DNA from 3 places in the Kocuria sp. CPCC 205258 genome. Region 3 is predicted to be linked to each of the others. Evidence: predicted binding sites of a transcription regulator. Region 3 holds the regulator's gene; each other region holds the start of a gene.

Region 1 (6,049 bases), on a different contig from region 3:
TCGACCTCGAGCACGTGCGGGAGAACCCCTTCGAGCCGACGACCGTGGGCTCCGTGGACGCCCCGGACCGCCGGTGGCGGGTGGTCGCGGCCGAGACGGAACGGCTGAACCTCGTGGTGGCGGTCGCCGAGCCGCTCGACGACATGAACGCGATGCTCAGCGCGGTGACCCTCCTGACGCTGAGCTTCGGGGTGGCGACCCTGTTCGCGGCCATGGCGGTCGGCTGGATCCTGGTCACCCGGGCGTTCGCCCCCCTGCACCGGGTGGAGCAGACCGCCGCCCGGATCGCCGAGGGCGACCTCTCCCAGCGCATGGAGGGGTACAACCGGCAGACCGAGATCGGCCAGCTCTCGGCGTCGCTCAACGCGATGCTCGGCCACATCGAGGACGCCTTCGACGCCCGCACGCGGTCCGAGACCAAGCTCCGGCGGTTCGTGGCCGACGCCTCCCACGAGCTGCGCACGCCCCTGGTGACCATCCGGGGCTACTCGGAGCTCTACCGGCACGGCGCCCTGCAGGAGCCCGAGGACGTGGCCGGGGCGATGTCCCGGATCGAGTCGGAGGCGAAGCGGATGACGCAGCTCGTGGAGGACCTGCTGATGCTCGCGCGCCTCGACGAGCGGCGGCCCGCCGAGAACGTCGACGTGGACCTGCTCCACCTCGCGTTCGACGCGGCCGGGGACGCCCGCGCCTCCGCCCCCGACCGGCGGATCGAGGTCGGCGGCCTGGGGGGCGGGGGCCCGGTCTCGGCATGGGTGCACGGCGACGAGTTCCGGCTGCGCCAGGTCGTGGCGAACCTCGTGACCAACGCCCTGCGCTACACCCCGGAGGGCACGCCGATCGAGATCGCGGTGGGCGTGGAGCGCTCGGTCGACGACTCCTTCAACGCCGTCCTGCAGGTGCGCGACCACGGCCCGGGCATCCAGGGCGAGGACGCGGAGCGCGTCTTCGAGCGCTTCTACCGGGCCGACTCCTCCCGCACGCGCGAGACCGGCGGGACGGGGCTGGGGCTGTCCATCGTGGCCGCGATCGTCCAGCAGCACGACGGCACGGTGCGGCTCACCGAGACCCCCGGTGGCGGGGCGACGATGACCGTGCGCGTGCCGGGCATCGAGCCCGCCGACGACGCCCCCGAGGTGTGAGCGGGCCCGTCAGGACTCGTCGGTGCCCTGGTGGAAGCGCAGCTGCCAGGGCCCCAGCTCGTTGCGGGAGTCCTCCCGGACCCACAGGGAGCTGCGCAGGCTCGTGCGGTCCCCCGCCGTGAGCCGGTAGACGAGGTGCACGGCCGCGGGGCCGAGCTCGACGGCCTCCAGCACGTGCACGTCCACCGCGCCGAGCCCCGGTTCGCGGGGCAGCCGGTCGAGGACGTCCGCCCGGGACCGCCACGCCCCCGAGGCCCCGACCTCGGCGAAGGCCTCGTGCAGCAGCTGGCCCAGCCGGCCCGGGTCCGCCCTGACCTCCGGGCGGAGCAGGTCCCGCTCGAGCTCCTGGACGGTCTCCCCCGCCGTCCGGCCGCGGGCGAGCTCCTCCTCGTGGGCGAGCAGCTCGCTCAGCAGATCGGGGTCGTGCCGGTCCTCGAACGCGCCGGGATCCTCGTCCTCCCCCGGCCCTGGGGCCGGCACCAGTGGCGCGGCGTCCGCCGGCTGCGGGGCCGGGGTCCGGGGGCCCGCGCCGTCCGGGTGCCGGGCGGCGCCGTCGAAACCGGGTCCCTCGGGCGCGGGGCGCCCGGTCTGGAACGCCGTGGCCACGGCCCGGGCACGGACGTCGGCGGCCTCGTTGAGCTCGTGGCCGGCGTGGCCCTTGACCCACTCGAAGTGCACGTCGCGGCCCGCCATCGCGGCGTCCAGGGCCTTCATGAGCTCCACGTTGAGGACGGGCTTGCCGTCCCTCTTCTTCCAGCCCTTCTTCTTCCAGCCGGGCATCCACTTCGTGATCGAGTTGATGACGTACTGGCTGTCGCACAGCACCCGCAGGGGCTCGTCGGGGCGATGGGCCGTGGCCTCGAGCAGGTCCAGGACGGCCTTGAGCTCGCCCATGTTGTTGGTGCCGTGCGGCCACCCGCCGGCCCGCCAGGTGTTGTCGTCGATGTACCAGGCCCATCCCGCGGGACCGGGATTGCCCAGCGCGGAGCCGTCGGCGGCAGCAGTGATCGTCATGGCACTCATCTTTTCACGGCGCCCAGACGCCGTGCGCCACGGGTCCTGTGCGCCGCCGGCTCAGTCGCCGGGCTCCTGCTCGAGCTGCTGCTGGGCCACGTCGCGCACCCCGGCGACCCTCGACAGCTGCACGGCCGCCGTGCGCAGGTCCGTCTTGCCCTCGAGCCGCAGGAGCAGCTCCACCTCGGTGCCCTCGGACCCCTCGACCGTCCGGCTCGAGACCACGGAGGCGCTCAGCTGCAGCTCGTCGACCACCGTCAGGACCTCCCGCAGCACGCCGTGCCCGTCCTCGTAGCGCAGCCGGAGTCCCTGCGGGGCCACCATCCCGGGCAGGCGCCGGGAGAGCGGGGTCAGCACGATCGCGGAGACGAAGTGCAGGCCCGTGGCGACGACGGCGAGCGGCACGAGCCCGGCCCCGCAGGCCATGCCGATGGCCGCGGAGAGCCAGATGCTCGCGGCCGTCGTCAGGCCGTGCACCACGTCCCGGTTCGTGAAGATCACGCCCGCGCCCAGGAAGCCGATGCCCGTGATGATCTGGGCCGCCACGCGGGAGGGGTCGGGACCGGCGTCGATGCCGGGCAGGACACCGAAGCCGTAGGCGGACACGAGGGTGAACACCGCCGACCCGGTGCCGACCAGGGCGTGCGTGCGCAGCCCGGCGCTCTTGCGCCGCAGCCGCCGTTCGAGGCCCACCAGCGAGGTGAGCCCGAAGGCGATCAGCACGAGCGCGACCTGGACGGGGACCGCGTCCCACACGACGACGTCCACGGCTTCTCCTCCGGCAGCTGGTGCTCACGATTGAACACCACTTCCGGCCCCGCGGCACCAGGTGCGGGACGACGACGGGCCGGGCACCTCCGCGAGGTGCCCGGCCCGTGCCGGATGCGTGCTGGGCACGCTCGACGGGTCAGCCGTCGATCACATCATGCCGCCCATGCCGCCCATGCCGTCGTCGGCACCGGCGCCGGCGCCGGCGGGCTCCGGCTTGTCGGCGACGACGGCCTCGGTGGTGAGGAACAGCCCGGCGATGGACGCCGCGTTCTGCAGCGCGGACCGGGTCACCTTGACCGGGTCGTTGATGCCGGCGGCCATCAGGTCCTCGTACTCGCCGGTGGCGGCGTTGAGGCCGTGGCCCTGGGCCAGACCGCGGACCTTGTCCACGACCACTCCGGCCTCGAGGCCGGAGTTGATCGCGATCTGCTTCAGCGGGGCGTCGATGGCGACCTTCACGATGTTCGCGCCGGTGGCCTCGTCGCCGGTGAGCTGCAGCTTGTCGAACGCCTTCTGGCCGGCCTGGATCAGGGCCACGCCGCCGCCGGCGACGATGCCCTCCTCCACGGCGGCCTTGGCGTTGCGCACGGCGTCCTCGATGCGGTGCTTGCGCTCCTTGAGCTCGACCTCGGTGGCCGCACCGGCCTTGAGGACGGCCACGCCGCCGGCCAGCTTGGCCAGGCGCTCCTGCAGCTTCTCGCGGTCGTAGTCCGAGTCCGAGTTGTTGATCTCGGCGCGGATCTGGGCCACGCGGCCCTCGATCTCCTCGGCGGTGCCGGCGCCGTCGACGATGGTGGTCTCGTCCTTCGTCACGACGACCTTGCGGGCCTGGCCCAGCAGGTCCACGGTGGCGGTCTCCAGGGAGAGCCCGACCTCCTCCGTGATGACCTGGCCACCGGTGAGGATGGCGATGTCGGCCAGCTGCGCCTTGCGGCGGTCGCCGAAGCCGGGGGCCTTGACGGCCACGGACTTGATGGAGCCGCGCATCTTGTTGAGCACCAGCAGCGCCAGGGCCTCGCCCTCGACGTCCTCGGCGATGATCAGCAGCGGCTTGCCGGCCTGCATGACCTTCTCGAGCACGGGGACCAGGTCCTTGACCGCGGAGATCTTGGAGTTGACCACGAGGATGTAGGGATCCTCGAGGACGGCCTCCTGGCGGTCGGCGTCGGTGACGAAGTAGCCCGAGAGGTAGCCCTTGTCGAAGCGCATGCCCTCGGTCAGCTCGAGGTCCAGCCCGAAGGTGTTGGACTCCTCGACCGTGATCACGCCCTCCTTGCCGACCTTCTCCATCGCCTGGGCGATGAGGCGGCCGATCTCGGGGTCGCCGGCGGAGATCGACGCCGTGGCGGCGATCTGCTCCTCGGTCTCGACCTCCTTGGCGGAGGCCAGCAGCTCCTCGGTGACCGCGGCGACGGCCTTCTCGATGCCGCGCTTGAGGCTCAGCGGGTCGGCGCCGGCGGCCACGTTGCGCAGGCCCTCCTTGACGAGCGCCTGGGCGAGCACGGTGGCGGTGGTGGTGCCGTCGCCGGCGATGTCGTCGGTCTTCTTGGCGACCTCCTTGACGAGCTCGGCGCCGATCTTCTCGAACGGCTCGTCGAGCTCGATCTCCTTGGCGATGGACACGCCGTCGTTGGTGATCGTGGGGGCGCCCCAGGCCTTCTCGAGGACCACGTTGCGGCCGCGCGGGCCGAGGGTGACCTTGACGGCGTCGGCCAGGGTGTTCAGGCCCCGCTCGAGTCCGCGGCGTGCCTCTTCGTCGAAAGCAATCATCTTTGCCATGTGACTTCGTCCCTCCTGGACGGTAGACAAACGGTCGACCTCCACGGTGCCCGCGACGGACGGCGCACACGACGGCGGACTCTTCCCGACGCCGTGCGGCACCTCACCGTGGTGGTTGAGGTGTCACTCCTGTGCCGGTGGCTGCCCGGGTCGGGCCGGGGACCGAGCCATTAGCAGTCCACACGACTGAGTGCTAATCGCAATCTTGGCACTCGTCCCCGGAGAGTGCAAACCCCTGAGCCGATTCCGCTCAGCCCTGCCACTCCTCGCGCAGGACGCCGTAGACCATCCGGTCGTAGTACTCGCCGCCGACCCTGCGGGCCCGGCGGATCCTGGCCTCCTCGGTGAAGCCCAACTTCACCGCCACACGGCACATGCCCGCGTTGCCGCTCCACGTCTCCAGGTCGAGGCGGTGGGAGTCGGAGTGGGCGAAGAGGTAGTCGATCCACAGGCGCATCGCCTCGGTGCCGTAGCCGCCGCTCCAGTGCTCCGGGGAGTACACGGTGATGCCCAGGGAGCGCAGCGGCAGCAGGTGCGTGCCGTCACCGGGGTCCTCGGTGGGCTTCTCCGACCAGTACCAGGACACCTGCCCGATGAACCGGTCGTCGGCGGCGTCGGCGATCACCATCGTCTCGCGCGGGTCCGGCCAGTCCCCGGCCGTCACGTGCTCCCGGAGGGTGCCGAGCCAGCGCTGGGCGCCCTCGGCGGTGAAGTTCGGGTAGAACGGGCCGTCCGTGCGCTGCCACTCGTGCTCGCCGCCGCCGGCGGGCGGCATGATCCACGCCTCGTAGTCGACGAGGTCCTCCTCGGTCCAGTCGCGGACGCGGACTCGGCTTCCTTCGATCTGCACAGTGGTTCCTTCCGGTGGCGTCAGGGGTGGACGACGTCGTGGTGAACGACGTCGGAGCGCTCGGGCTCGAGGGCCGGGCCGGCTCAGGACCCCGTGGACGTGGCGCCCGGCGCCGGGGCGGCCTCGCCCGGGGCGTTGAGGAACGAGAACACCCCGACGCCGAGGGTCAGCACCCCGACCAGGACGATGGCGGTGAGCTCCCGGGCGCCCACGCGGACGGTCGGCCGGACACCGCGGTGGGCGCCCTGGCGGGGCCCGTCCTCGGGGACGTCGTCGAACTCGTCGTGCGGGTACTGGGTCATCCGTGGTCTCCTCGCTGCCGGCGCAGCCTGGCCACGAGCATCGGGGCGTGCTCGAGGGCGGCGCGGGTGTCGATCAGGACGTTGAGCCGCTGGTAGTAGTGGGTGGGCGAGAGGTTCAGGCGGCGGCGGATCTCCATCTCCTTGGCCCCCTGGTACTTCCACTGCAGGTTCTCGAGCGAGAGGATCTCGCG
Region 2 (6,049 bases), on a different contig from region 3:
GCGCGGAGATGGTCGCCACGTGGGCGACGTTGGTGCCCTCCACCGGGCGGGCGTTCTCGAGCAGGCGCTCGGAGACGGCCTCGACGGCCTTCTCGATGCCGCGCTTGAGGCTCAGCGGGTCGGCGCCGGCGGCCACGTTGCGCAGGCCCTCCTTGACGAGCGCCTGGGCGAGCACGGTGGCGGTGGTGGTGCCGTCGCCGGCGACGTCGTTGGTCTTGGTCGCCACCTCCTTGGCGAGCTGGGCGCCGAGGTTCTCGTACGGGTCGTCGAGCTCGACCTCGCGGGCGATGGTCACGCCGTCGTTGGTGATCGTGGGGGCGCCCCACTTCTTGTCGAGCACCACGTTGCGCCCGCGCGGGCCGAGGGTGACCTTGACGGTGTCGGCGAGCTTGTTGACGCCGTTCTCGAGGGACTTGCGGGCGGCGTCGTCGAACGCCAGCTGCTTGGCCATGGGCGAAGAGCTCCTTCTGGGGTGGCTGGGGTCGCCAGCGGGTTTCGGGGTCTGGATCGGCGAAGGGTGCCCGCCGCGGGCCCGCCGGAACAGCGGGGCGTGCGGGGGGCACCCTTCGTCAGGACTGCGCGGTCTGCGCCGGGTCGGTGCGGCCCGGTCTACTTGACGACGACGGCGAGCACGTCGCGGGCCGGGAGGACCAGGTACTCCTCGCCGTTGTACTTGACCTCGGTACCGCCGTACTTCGAGAAGATCACGACGTCGCCCTCCTGGACGTCGACCGGGATGCGGTTGCCGGAGTCGTCGACACGACCGGGGCCGACCGCCAGGACCTTGCCCTCCTGGGGCTTCTCCTTGGCGGTGTCCGGGATGACGAGACCGGACGCGGTGGTCTGCTCAGCGGCGAGCGGCTGGACGACGATGCGATCCTCGAGAGGCTTGATGGAGACCGACACGATCTCTCCTTGTCTGTAGGGGTGGAAAACGGTGGGCGACCGCGGGCGGAGCCCGCCGTCGAGCTTCGGGCCAATCGGCGCACCGACCGTCGTCGCGGTGCCGGTCGATCGCCTGGCCCTTAGCACCCTCACCCGGAGAGTGCCAAGGCCAACTGTAGGAGCGGGCTGGCAGTCGGTCAAGGCGAGTGCCAGCGCGCCGACCCCCGCGGGAATGTCCGGCGGGAATTAGGGCACGCCGGTGTTCGCCAATGATTTGCCTCACGCCCGCCCGACCCTCTAGGTTGAGCGGTAAGGCAACCCTTACCTCGGCCGAGCAGCGGTGCCCTCCTCGACGTCCCCGCACATCCGTGCGCAGGTCCGTCGCGCCCATCGGATCCTGCCGGCGTCCTCCACCCCGGAGCACGCCGGCGCCCTCTGCACGAAGGAAGACCATGAACCGCACCCAGCACCCGGCTGCCCTCTTGGCCGTCGCCGGTGTCCTCGCCCTCACCGCCTGCGGCACGGCCCAGGGCGACGAGGCCGCCTCCGCGGAGTCGTCCGCCCCCTCCGCCGCCACGGTCGAGGTCGAGGACAACTACGGCACGCAGACGGTCGAGGCCCCGCCGGCGTCCGTCGTCGCCACCGACAACCGCACCTTCGAGACGCTCGCCGAGTGGGGCGTCGAACTGGCGGCGGCCCCGCGCGCCCTCATGCCGGACACCATCGCCTACGCCGACGACGAGTCCGTCGTCGACCTCGGCAACCACCGCGAGCCCGACCTCGAGGCCGTCGTCGCCGCGGACCCCGACCTCATCGTCAACGGCCAGCGCTTCGCCGACTACCGCGAGGACTTCGCCGACCTGGTGCCGGAGGCCACCATCGTCGAGCTCGACCCGCGGGAGGACGAGCCCTTCGACGAGGAGCTGAAGCGGCAGACCTCCGTCCTGGGCCAGGTCTTCGACCGCGAGGACGAGGCCGAGCAGATCAACGGCGACTTCGACGCGGCGATGCAGCGCGTCATCGACGGCTACCGGCCCGGCGACACGGTCATGGCCGTCACCGTCTCCGGCGGCGAGATCGGCTTCATCGCCCCGGGCAACGGACGCACCCTGGGCCCGCTGTTCGAGATCTTCGACTTCGCACCGGCCCTCGAGGTCGAGGGCGCCAGCGACGACCACCAGGGCGACGACATCTCCGTCGAGGCGATCGCCGACTCGAACCCCGACTGGATCCTCGTGATGGACCGCGACGCCGCGATCTCCGCCGAGGACCCGGAGTACACCCCGGCGCAGGAGGTCATCGAGAACGCCGCGGCCCTGCAGAACGTCACCGCGGTGCAGGAGGGCCAGGTCGTCTACATGCCCCGGGACACCTACACCAACGAGGGCATCCAGACCTACACCGAGTTCTTCGACACCCTGGCCGACGCCATGGGCGCGCAGGACTGACCCATCGTCCGGACGGCGGTGGCGGGGTCCGCCCCACCACCGCCGTCCGCCGGGCACGAGGCCGGAGGAAGGACTGACCCCATGTCGACGATCGTGTCGAGACCCCCCGCGGCGAGCAAGGGCTCGCTGTTCGACTGGAAGCTGCTGCTCGGTGCGCTCGGCGTCCTCGCGCTGCTGGCCGCGTCCCTCCTCACGGGGGTCTACGACGTCTTCGGCGCCGAGGACGGCGACGAGATGTTCGCGATCACGCGGATCCCCCGCACCATCGCCCTGGTGCTGGCCGGCGCCGCCATGTCCATGTCCGGCCTGGTGATGCAGCTGCTCACGCAGAACCGCTTCGTGGAGCCCACCACGACGGGCACCACCGAGTGGGCGGGGCTCGGGCTGCTGCTCGTCATGCTCCTGGTGCCCACCGCCACGGTCCTCACCCGGATGCTCGGCGCCGTGACCGCGGCCTTCATCGGGACCATGGTCTTCTTCCTCTTCCTGCGCCGCGTCTCCCTGCGCTCCTCCCTCATCGTGCCCATCGTCGGCATCATGCTGGGCGCGGTGGTCGGGTCCGTCTCGACGTTCCTGGCGCTGCAGACGGACATGCTGCAGAACCTCGGGGTCTGGTTCGCCGGCAGCTTCACCTCGGTGCTGCGCGGTCAGTACGAGGTGCTGTGGATCGTGCTCCTGGTCGGGATCGCGGTGTTCCTCGTGGCGGACCGGCTCACCGTCGCCGGGCTCGGCGAGGACGTCGCCACCAATGTGGGGCTGAACTACCACCGCACCGTCCTGCTCGGGACCGGGCTGATCGCGGTGGCCACCGGCGTCGTCACCGTCGTCGTCGGCAACCTGCCCTTCCTGGGCCTCATCGTGCCGAACATCGTCTCGATGGTCCGCGGCGACGACCTGCGCAGCAACCTGCCGTGGGTGTGCCTGCTCGGCATCGCCATCGTGACGCTGTGCGACCTCATCGGAAGGATCGTCATCATGCCGTTCGAGATCCCCGTGTCCGTGATCCTCGGGATCGTCGGCGCCGTGGTGTTCGTCTGCCTGCTCCTGAGGCAGCGTCGTCGTGTCTGAGGCCGTGCTCAGCACTCCCGCACCCGCACCGGCCGCGGCGCCGGCGGCCCCCGCCGCACGGGGCCGCGCCGGGGCGTTCCCCACCCCGCGGGCCCGGCGGCGGTACTGGACGGTCGTCGCCGTGCTGGCCCTCGCCTCCGCGGGCTTCGCCTTCGGCCTGCTGGCCTGGGACAACCCGATGCCGGTCGGCTCGGACGGCTTCTGGCGGATCGCGGACCGCCGGGTGACGAGCGTGGTCATCATGGCGGTCGTGGCCTTCTGCCAGGCGATCGCGACCGTGAGCTTCCAGACGGCCACGAACAACCGGATCATCACCCCGTCGATCATGGGCTTCGAGTCCCTCTACGTGGCCATCCAGACGTCCACGGTGTACTTCCTGGGCGCCGCGGGGATCCTCGTCCTGCAGGGCGTGCCGCAGTTCCTGCTGCAGGTGGCCCTCATGGTCGCGCTCTCCCTCGCGCTCTACGGCTGGCTGCTCTCGGGCCGGTACGGGAACCTGCAGGTGATGCTGCTGGTGGGCATCATCATCGGCGGGGGCCTCGGCTCCGTCTCGACCTTCATGCAGCGCCTGCTGTCCCCCAGCGAGTTCGACGTGCTCTCCGCCCGGCTGTTCGGCTCCGTGACGAACGCCCAGGCCGACTACCTGCCGGTGGCCGTCCCGCTGTGCCTGCTGGCCGGGGGCGCCCTGTGGCTGAGGTCCTCGCGCCTGAACGTGGTCGCCCTCGGGCGGGACGTGAGCCTGAACCTCGGCCTGCGGCACCGCGCCGAGATCATGGGCACCCTCTTCCTCGTCTCCGTCCTGATGGCCGTCTCCACCGCCCTGGTGGGCCCCATGACGTTCCTCGGCTTCCTGGTGGCGACGCTCGCCTACCAGTTCGCCGACACGTACGACCACCGCCACCTCTTCCCCGTGGCGGTCCTCACCGGGTTCCTCGTCCTGACGGGCGCCTACTTCGTCCTGAACCACGTCTTCTACGCCCAGGGCGTCGTCTCGATCATCATCGAGCTCGTCGGCGGCTCCGTCTTCCTCTACGTCATCCTCCGAAAGGGCCGGCTGTGATCACCCTGACCAACGTGCGCAAGGACTACGGCGGTGAGGTCACGGTCGGGCCCGTCGACCTCGAGATCCCGTCGGCCGGCATGACCGCCCTGGTCGGCCCCAACGGGGCGGGCAAGTCCACGCTGCTGACGATGATCGGACGCCTGCTCGGCCTCGACGACGGCAGCATCGACATCGCCGGCTACGACGTGGCCCGGACCCGGTCCAAGGACCTCGCCCGGATCGTCTCCGTCCTGCGCCAGGAGAACCACTACATCACCCGGCTCACCGTGCGGCAGCTGGTGGGCTTCGGCCGCTTCCCCCACAGCCGCGGCCGGCTCACCGCCGTGGACGACGAGATCATCGGCAGGTACATCGACTTCCTCGGCCTGGCGCCGCTGGAGCACCGCTATCTCGACCAGCTGTCGGGCGGCCAGCGCCAGCGCGCGTACGTCGCCATGGTCCTCGCCCAGGAGACCGACCACGTGCTGCTGGACGAGCCCCTCAACAACCTGGACATGCGGCACGCCGTGTCGATGATGCAGCACCTGCGGCGGGCCTGCGACGAGATGGGGCGCACCATCGTCATCGTGCTCCACGACATCAACTTCGCCAGCCACTACGCGGACCGGATCTGCGCCGTCAAGGACGGCCGGGTCGCCGAGTTCGGCGAGCCGCACGAGATCATGGACGGCGCGGTCCTCACCCGGGTCTTCGAGACCCCGGTGACCGTCATCGACGGCCCCCGCGGCCGTCTCGCCGCGTTCTACTGACCGGTGCCCGCCCGGACGGGCGGGGGCGGATAGGGTGGACCGATGCAGAACGAGGCGACCGACATCGCACCCCTGCTCACCGCCGAGGGGAGTCGCCTGCTGGAGGCCGTGGGCCCCTACGACGCCGACGACGCCCTGGGGGCCGCGACCCGCCTGCGCGCCGCGGGGCACGATCCCCGGCTCGTCTCCGCGGTGCTCACCCAGTCCCGGCTCCGCGCCAGGGCGCGGGAGAAGTTCGGCGATTTCGCCGACCGCATGCTCTTCACCCGGGCCGGCCTCGAGCAGGCCACCCGGCTGCGCGTGGCCGCCCTGCACGCCCGGCGCTTCGCCGACGCGCACCTGGTGCACGTGGCCGACCTCGGCTGCGGCATCGGCGCGGACGCGCTCGCGCTGGCCTCCCTGGACCGCCGGGTCACCGCCGTGGAGCTCGACGAGACCACGGCCGCGGTGGCCACGCTCAACCTCCTCCCCTTCCCCGAGGCCACGGTGCTGCAGGCCGACGTCGAGCGGCTGGACCTCACTACCCTGCCCGGCGGACCGCCGGACGGGGTGTGGCTGGACCCGGCCCGGCGCACCACGTCGTCGTCGGGCACCCGCCGGATCTTCGACCCCGAGGCGTTCTCCCCGCCCCTGTCCTTCGTCGAGTCGCTGGCCGGGCGCGGCCTGCCCGTCGGGGTGAAGCTGGGGCCGGGCATCCCGCACGAGGCGGTCCCCGCCGGGTGCGAGGCGCAGTGGGTCTCCGACCGGGGCGACGTGGTCGAGGCCGTGCTGTGGTTCAACGCGGTGGCCCGCCCCGGCGTGCGGCGGGCGGCGCTCGTGCTCTCCGAGCACGGGTC
Region 3 (6,049 bases):
CATGGAGCTGTGCCAGTCCAAGCGCGGTCAGCTCAAGGGCATGGACTACCTCTCCGAGGACCGGGTGGAGCTGCGCTACCGGCTGCCCCTGGCCGAGATCGTCTTCGACTTCTTCGACCAGCTCAAGTCCCGCACCAAGGGCTACGCGTCCCTGGACTGGAAGGCCGAGGGCGAGGAGGCCGCGGACCTCGTGAAGGTCGACATCCTCCTGCAGGGCGAGCCGGTGGACGCCTTCAGCGCGATCACCCACCGGGACAAGGCGTACGCCTACGGGGTGATGATGACCGGCAAGCTGCGCGAGCTCATCCCGCGGCAGCAGTTCGAGGTGCCCATCCAGGCGGCCATCGGCTCCCGGGTGATCGCCCGCGAGAACATCCGGGCGATCCGCAAGGACGTGCTCTCCAAGTGCTACGGCGGCGACATCTCGCGCAAGCGCAAGCTGCTCGAGAAGCAGAAGGAGGGCAAGAAGCGGATGAAGATGGTCGGCCGGGTGGAGGTCCCCCAGGAGGCGTTCGTCGCGGCGCTGTCCTCCGACGAGTCCGGGGCGAAGGACAAGAAGAAGTAGTGGCCCCCGCCCAGCCGGAGGGCCTGCCGGGCCCGCTCGACGGACTGCTGCCGCCCTCCGCCGCGGTGGGCTCCGCCGACCGCACGCTCAGCCTCTACGTGCACGTGCCGTTCTGCGCGGTCCGGTGCGGCTACTGCGACTTCAACACCTACACGGCCGTGGAGCTCGGGGCGGGGGTGTCCCAGGACGCCTACGCCGGGGACGCCGCGGCGGAGGTCCACTGGGCGCGCCGGGTGCTGGAGGACTCCGGGGTGGCCCCCCGCCCGCTGCACAGCGTGTTCTTCGGCGGCGGCACCCCCACGCTGCTGCCCGCCGAGGACCTCGCCGCGGTCCTGGCGCAGGCCGCGGAGAGCTTCGGGCTCGCGGCGGGCGCGGAGGTGACCACCGAGGCCAACCCGGACTCCGTGACGCCGGAGTCCCTCGCGGTGCTCGCGGCGGCGGGGGTGACCCGGGTGTCCTTCGGGATGCAGTCGGCCGTCCCGCACGTGCTCGCCGTCCTGGACCGCACGCACGACCCGGACAACGTGCCGCGGGCCGTGCGGTGGGCGCGCGAGGCCGGCCTGGGCGTCAGCGTGGACCTCATCTACGGCACCCCGGGGGAGTCCCTGGCCGACTGGGAGCACTCGGTGCGCACGGCGGTGGGCTACGAGCCCGACCACGTCTCCGCGTACTCGCTGATCATCGAGGACGGCACGAAGCTCGCGGCGCGGATGCGGCGCGGGGAGGTCCCGCCGATCGACGAGGACGACCAGGCCGACAAGTACAAGCTCGCGGACCGGGTCCTCGCCGAGGCCGGCTTCGAGTGGTACGAGGTGAGCAACTGGGCCCGGCCCGCCGAGGGCGCGGACGCCGGCGCCCACCGCAGCCGGCACAACCTCGCCTACTGGCGCAACCAGGACTGGTGGGGGATCGGCCCCGGGGCGCACTCGCACGTGGGCGGGACGCGCTGGTGGAACCTCAAGCACCCCGTGCCCTACACGAACCGGGTGCGGGCCCGGCAGTCGCCGGCGGCCGGGCGCGAGATCCTCGACGCGGACACCCGCCACCTCGAGCGGGTGATGCTGGAGGCCAGGATCCGCGACGGCCTGCCCACGACCGCCCTGGCCGGCGGCGGGCGGACCGCGGTGGCCGGGCTGATCGCCGACGGGCTGGTGGAGCCCGCGGCGGCGCTGCGCGGCTCGCTGGTGCTGACCCTGCGGGGCCGCCTCCTCGGCGACGCCGTGGTGCGGCGGCTGCTCGCCTGACGGGTCACCCCGGCCGGGGCGGCCGCACGAGGAACGGACGCACCCGCCGGGAACGGATGCGTCCGTCAGGGACGTCCCCGGCGCGGACCGGCGTCAGCCGCGCGCGGCGCGCCCCCGGGACCGCTCGCGGAGGCGCTCGACGAGCCGGTCGTAGAGCCGGGTGTTGAAGCGGTAGAGGTGCGGTTCGCCGCGGTTGACCCGGACCCCGCCGATCAGGGAGCCGACGGCGAGCAGCAGCCACGCGGCGGCGGCGGCGAGCGCGAAGAACCAGCCGATGAACGGCACCGGGGCGAGCAGGATCCCGGTGACCACCACCAGGGTCGGCAGCAGCGTGAAGTTCATGGCCTCCATCGACTCCTGCTCCGTGAACGGGCCGCGCCCGCGGAAGACGCGGTGGACGAGGAACGAGGGGAGGAAGCCGATGACGCCGCCGAAGTGTGCCAGGGTCGCCCACTGGTGGTCCTCGGTGACGGTCAGCGGCTGGGCCACGGGGGAGAGGCCCTCGAACGGGGCCCCGGCGTTGTCGCGGCTCGATCGGGGGTCGGTCTGCACGGGCACGGATGTCCTTCGGCGGTGGGACCGCGGCAGGGCCGCGGAGGGTGGGTGGGACACGACCATCCTACCGACCGGCCCGGAGGGCGGAGGCTCGGCCCCGCGCCCGTGTGCCTTTGTGACGATCTGCTGGGCGTTGCCCGTGCGCGGGGGCGGCGGGTCAGGCGCCGGGGGCGGTGAGGAAGTCGATGAGCTCCTCGACCCGGCCCAGCAGGGACGGCTCGAGGTCGGCGTAGCTGTCCACGCGGGACAGGATGTGCTGCCAGGCCCGGCCGAGGTCGCCGGGGGTGCGGTGCGGCCACCCGAGGGCGGCGGCGGTGCCGGTCTTCCAGTCCGTGCCGCGCGGGACCACCGGCCAGGCGTCGATGCCGAGGGTGCGCGGCCTGACCGCCTGCCAGATGTCGACGTAGGGGTGGCCCAGCACCAGGACGTTGCCCGCGGCGCCGGGCAGGCGCATGGTCTCCGCGGCGATCCTCGACTCCTTGGAGCCGGCCACGAGGTGGTCGACGAGGATGCCGAGCCGCCGCCCGGGGCCCGGCCCGAACTCCCGCACGGCGGCGGGCAGGTCGTCGATGCCGTGCAGGGGCTCCACGACGATGCCCTCGACCGCCAGGTCGTGGCCCCACACCTTGGCCACCAGCTCGGCGTCGTGGTAGCCCTCGACCCACACCCGGGAGGCCTTCGCGGTGCTCGCGCGCAGCCCCTCGACGGCCACGGAGCCCGAGCGCGTGCGGGAGGGCTTGCGCGCCGCGGGGGCCCGGCGGGGCTCGACGACGACCACGGGCTCGCCCTCGAGCAGGAACCCCGGTCCCAGGGGGAACGCCTTGACCCGCCCCCTCCGGTCCTCGAGCCCCAGCACGCGCATCCCGCCGATGGTCTCCAGGGACACGACCGCGCCGACCCAGCCGGTCGTGACGTCCTCCAGGAGCATCCCCGGGGCGACCGGGACCTCCGCGGAGACCGGCCGGCGGCGGGCGAGGGCGTCGTCGTCGAGGCTGCGCGGCCCCCAGCCGTGGTGGCTCATGGTCGTCCTCCCGGGTCGCGGTGCCGCGCGTCCGGCGCGGATCAGCCGGAAGCGTACCAAACCGCGGGGGCGACCGGCCGTCGGACACGGGGGCTACACTGGACGCCGTTGGCACTGTGGCCACCCGAGTGCCAGGGCATCTTCGGGGGCGTGGACGAACCGGGGAGGAGCGACGTGAACCATCCGAGACGACTGCAGATCCTGCAGGCCATCGTGGAGGACTACGTGCACTTCCGCGAGCCGGTCGGCTCCAAGGCCCTCGTGGACCGGCACCGGCTCGGCGTCTCCTCGGCCACCGTGCGCAACGACATGGCCGCGCTCGAGGAGGAGGGCCTGATCACAGCCCCTCACACGAGCTCGGGCCGGATCCCCACGGACAAGGGCTACCGCACGTTCGTCGACCAGATCGCGGCCGTCAAGCCGCTCTCGGGCCCGGAACGGCGGGCCATCCAGCGGCTGCTGGACGACGCCGCGGACATCGACGACGTCATGGAGCGCACCGTGCGGCTGCTCGCGCAGCTCACCCAGCAGGTCGCGGTCGTGCAGTACCCGCACGCCTCCGGGGTCACCGTGCGCCACGTCGAGGTCGTGGACCTCGGCGCCGGCCGGGTGCTGGTGGTGCTCATCCCGACCAACGGCCGGGTGGCGCAGCGCGTCGCCGTGCTGCGGGCGCCGCTCGAGGAGTCCCAGCTGCTCGAGCTGCGCGCCCGGGTGCTGGCCGCCGTGGTCGGGCGCTCCCTGACCGCGGTGCCGGACGCCCTCGCCGTGATGACCGCGGCCACCGCCCCGCCGCTGCAGCCGGCCGCCGCCGCCGTGGCGGAGGCCGTCGGCGCCCTCGCGGCGGGCGGGGCCGAGCACCGCATGGTCATGGCCGGCACCGCCAACCTCGCCCGCTCCACCGGGGACTTCCACCTGAGCATCGGCCCGGTCCTCGAGGCCCTCGAGGAGCAGGTGGTGATGCTCCGGCTGCTCTCCGAGATGGAGCAGGACGCCCGCGGGGTGGCCGTGCGGATCGGCACGGAGAACGCCGAGGGCCCCCTGTCCGAGGCCGCCGTCGTCGCCACCGGCTACGGGCCGCAGTCCAAGGTGGGGGTCGTGGGCCCCATGCGCATGGACTACCCGTCCACGATGGCCGCCGTGCGCGCCGTCGCCCGCTACCTCTCCCGTATCCTCGGGGGCTGAGCCCCCGCGGGCCCCGTCCCCCGGGGCCCACCAGCGAAACCCACCACAGACCTCTCGACAGAACGGACCACGGTGAGCGATCACTACGAGACCCTGGGCGTGTCCCGGGACGCCAGCCAGGAAGAGATCAAGAAGGCCTACCGCAAGAAGGCCCGCCGGCTGCACCCCGACGTCAACCCCGGCCCGGAGGCCGCCGAGGACTTCAAGCGCCTCTCCCACGCCAACGACGTCCTCTCCGACCCCGAGAAGCGGCGCGTCTACGACGCGACCGGCAACGAGAACGGCACCGACACCGGCTTCGGCGGGGGCTTCCCCGGCACGGGGTTCGGCTTCGCCGACATCTTCGACACCTTCTTCCAGGGCGCCGGCGGCGCCGGCTCCGGCCGGCGCGGACCCGCCTCCCGCACCCGCCAGGGCCAGGACGCCCTGATCAACGTCCGGGTCACCCTCCGGGACGCGGTCTTCGGCACGGAGAAGAAGATCACCGTGGACACCGCCGTGGTCTGCCCCACCTGCGACGGCACCTGCTGCCAGGCGGGCACCCAGCCCGAGACCTGCGACGTCTGCCACGGATCCGGCCAGGTGCAGCGCCAGGTCCAGTCGATCCTCGGCACCGTGGTCACGGCGGCGCCGTGCGCCACCTGCCAGGGCTTCGGCACGGTCATCAAGCACCCGTGCCACGAGTGCTACGGCGAGGGCCGCGTGCGCGACCGCCGCCCGCTGACCGTCAAGATCCCCGCCGGCGTCTCGACCGGCAACCGGATCCGCCTCTCGGGTCAGGGCGAGGCCGGCACCGCCGGCGGGCCGAACGGCGACCTCTACGTCGAGCTCAAGGTCGATCCCGACCCCACGTTCGAGCGCCAGGGCGACGACCTGCACGCCCGCGTCCGGGTGCCCATGACCTCCGCGGCCCTCGGCACCACCGTGACCCTCGAGACCTTCGACGGCGAGCGCGAGGTGCCCGTCGCCCCCGGCACGCAGACCGGCCACACCGTGACCCTGCACGAGCTCGGGGCCACCCGGCTGCGCGGCGGCGGCCGGGGCGAGCTGTTCGTCCACCTCGAGGTCGAGACCCCCACGGCGCTCGACGACGAGCAGCGCGAGCTGCTCGAGCAGCTGTCCCGGCTGCGCGGCGAGGACCAGTCCACCGGCACCACCCTGAACTCCCCGGCCGGCTCCGGCGGCTTCTTCTCCCGGCTCAAGGACCGGTTCTCCGACCTGTGAGCCTGCCGGTCTTCAAGGTCGAGCCGGGCCGGCTCGCCGGTCTCGGCCCCGGGGCGGCGCTCACCGTCACCGGCCCGGAGGCCCGGCACGCCGTCACCGTGCGCCGGCTCGTGCCCGGTGAGCGGCTCGAGCTCGTCGACGGCGCGGGGACCCGGGCCACCGGGGAGCTGCGCGCGGGGGACCGGGACAGCATGGAGGTCGGCGTGGTCTCGGTGACCACCGAGCCCGCCCGCACGCCCCGGCTGGTCCTCGCCCAGG

Evidence for each region. The regulator HrcA, encoded in region 3, represses chaperone genes, less so after heat shock. The targets are predictions, from matches to a motif close to TTNGCACTCGNNNNNNNCGAGTGCNAA.
Region 1: the regulator HrcA is predicted to act here: its motif matches at 4,877-4,903, upstream of groL (chaperonin GroEL).
Region 2: the regulator HrcA is predicted to act here: its motif matches at 1,072-1,098, upstream of groES (co-chaperone GroES).

The regions. Positions count from the first base shown of each region.
Region 1 is NZ_JAVKPS010000005.1:246,188-252,236, forward strand. It holds gene RF644_RS11170 (cell wall metabolism sensor histidine kinase WalK) at 1-1,142, shown strand, start outside; gene RF644_RS11175 (RNase H family protein) at 1,152-2,156, opposite strand; gene RF644_RS11180 (MgtC/SapB family protein) at 2,217-2,924, opposite strand; gene groL (chaperonin GroEL) at 3,075-4,706, opposite strand; gene RF644_RS11190 (GNAT family N-acetyltransferase) at 4,957-5,556, opposite strand; gene RF644_RS11195 (hypothetical protein) at 5,640-5,858, opposite strand; gene RF644_RS11200 (DUF3263 domain-containing protein) at 5,855-6,049, opposite strand, start outside.
Region 2 is NZ_JAVKPS010000019.1:5,713-11,761, forward strand. It holds gene groL (chaperonin GroEL) at 1-451, opposite strand, end outside; gene groES (co-chaperone GroES) at 610-906, opposite strand; gene RF644_RS18305 (siderophore ABC transporter substrate-binding protein) at 1,338-2,333, shown strand; gene RF644_RS18310 (ABC transporter permease) at 2,415-3,401, shown strand; gene RF644_RS18315 (iron chelate uptake ABC transporter family permease subunit) at 3,394-4,461, shown strand; gene RF644_RS18320 (ABC transporter ATP-binding protein) at 4,458-5,213, shown strand; gene RF644_RS18325 (SAM-dependent methyltransferase) at 5,256-6,049, shown strand, end outside.
Region 3 is NZ_JAVKPS010000003.1:154,889-160,937, reverse strand. It holds gene lepA (translation elongation factor 4) at 1-565, shown strand, start outside; gene hemW (radical SAM family heme chaperone HemW) at 565-1,809, shown strand; gene RF644_RS06660 (DUF4870 domain-containing protein) at 1,903-2,367, opposite strand; gene RF644_RS06655 (DUF3097 domain-containing protein) at 2,522-3,385, opposite strand; gene hrcA (heat-inducible transcriptional repressor HrcA) at 3,560-4,567, shown strand; gene dnaJ (molecular chaperone DnaJ) at 4,640-5,791, shown strand; gene RF644_RS06640 (16S rRNA (uracil(1498)-N(3))-methyltransferase) at 5,788-6,049, shown strand, end outside.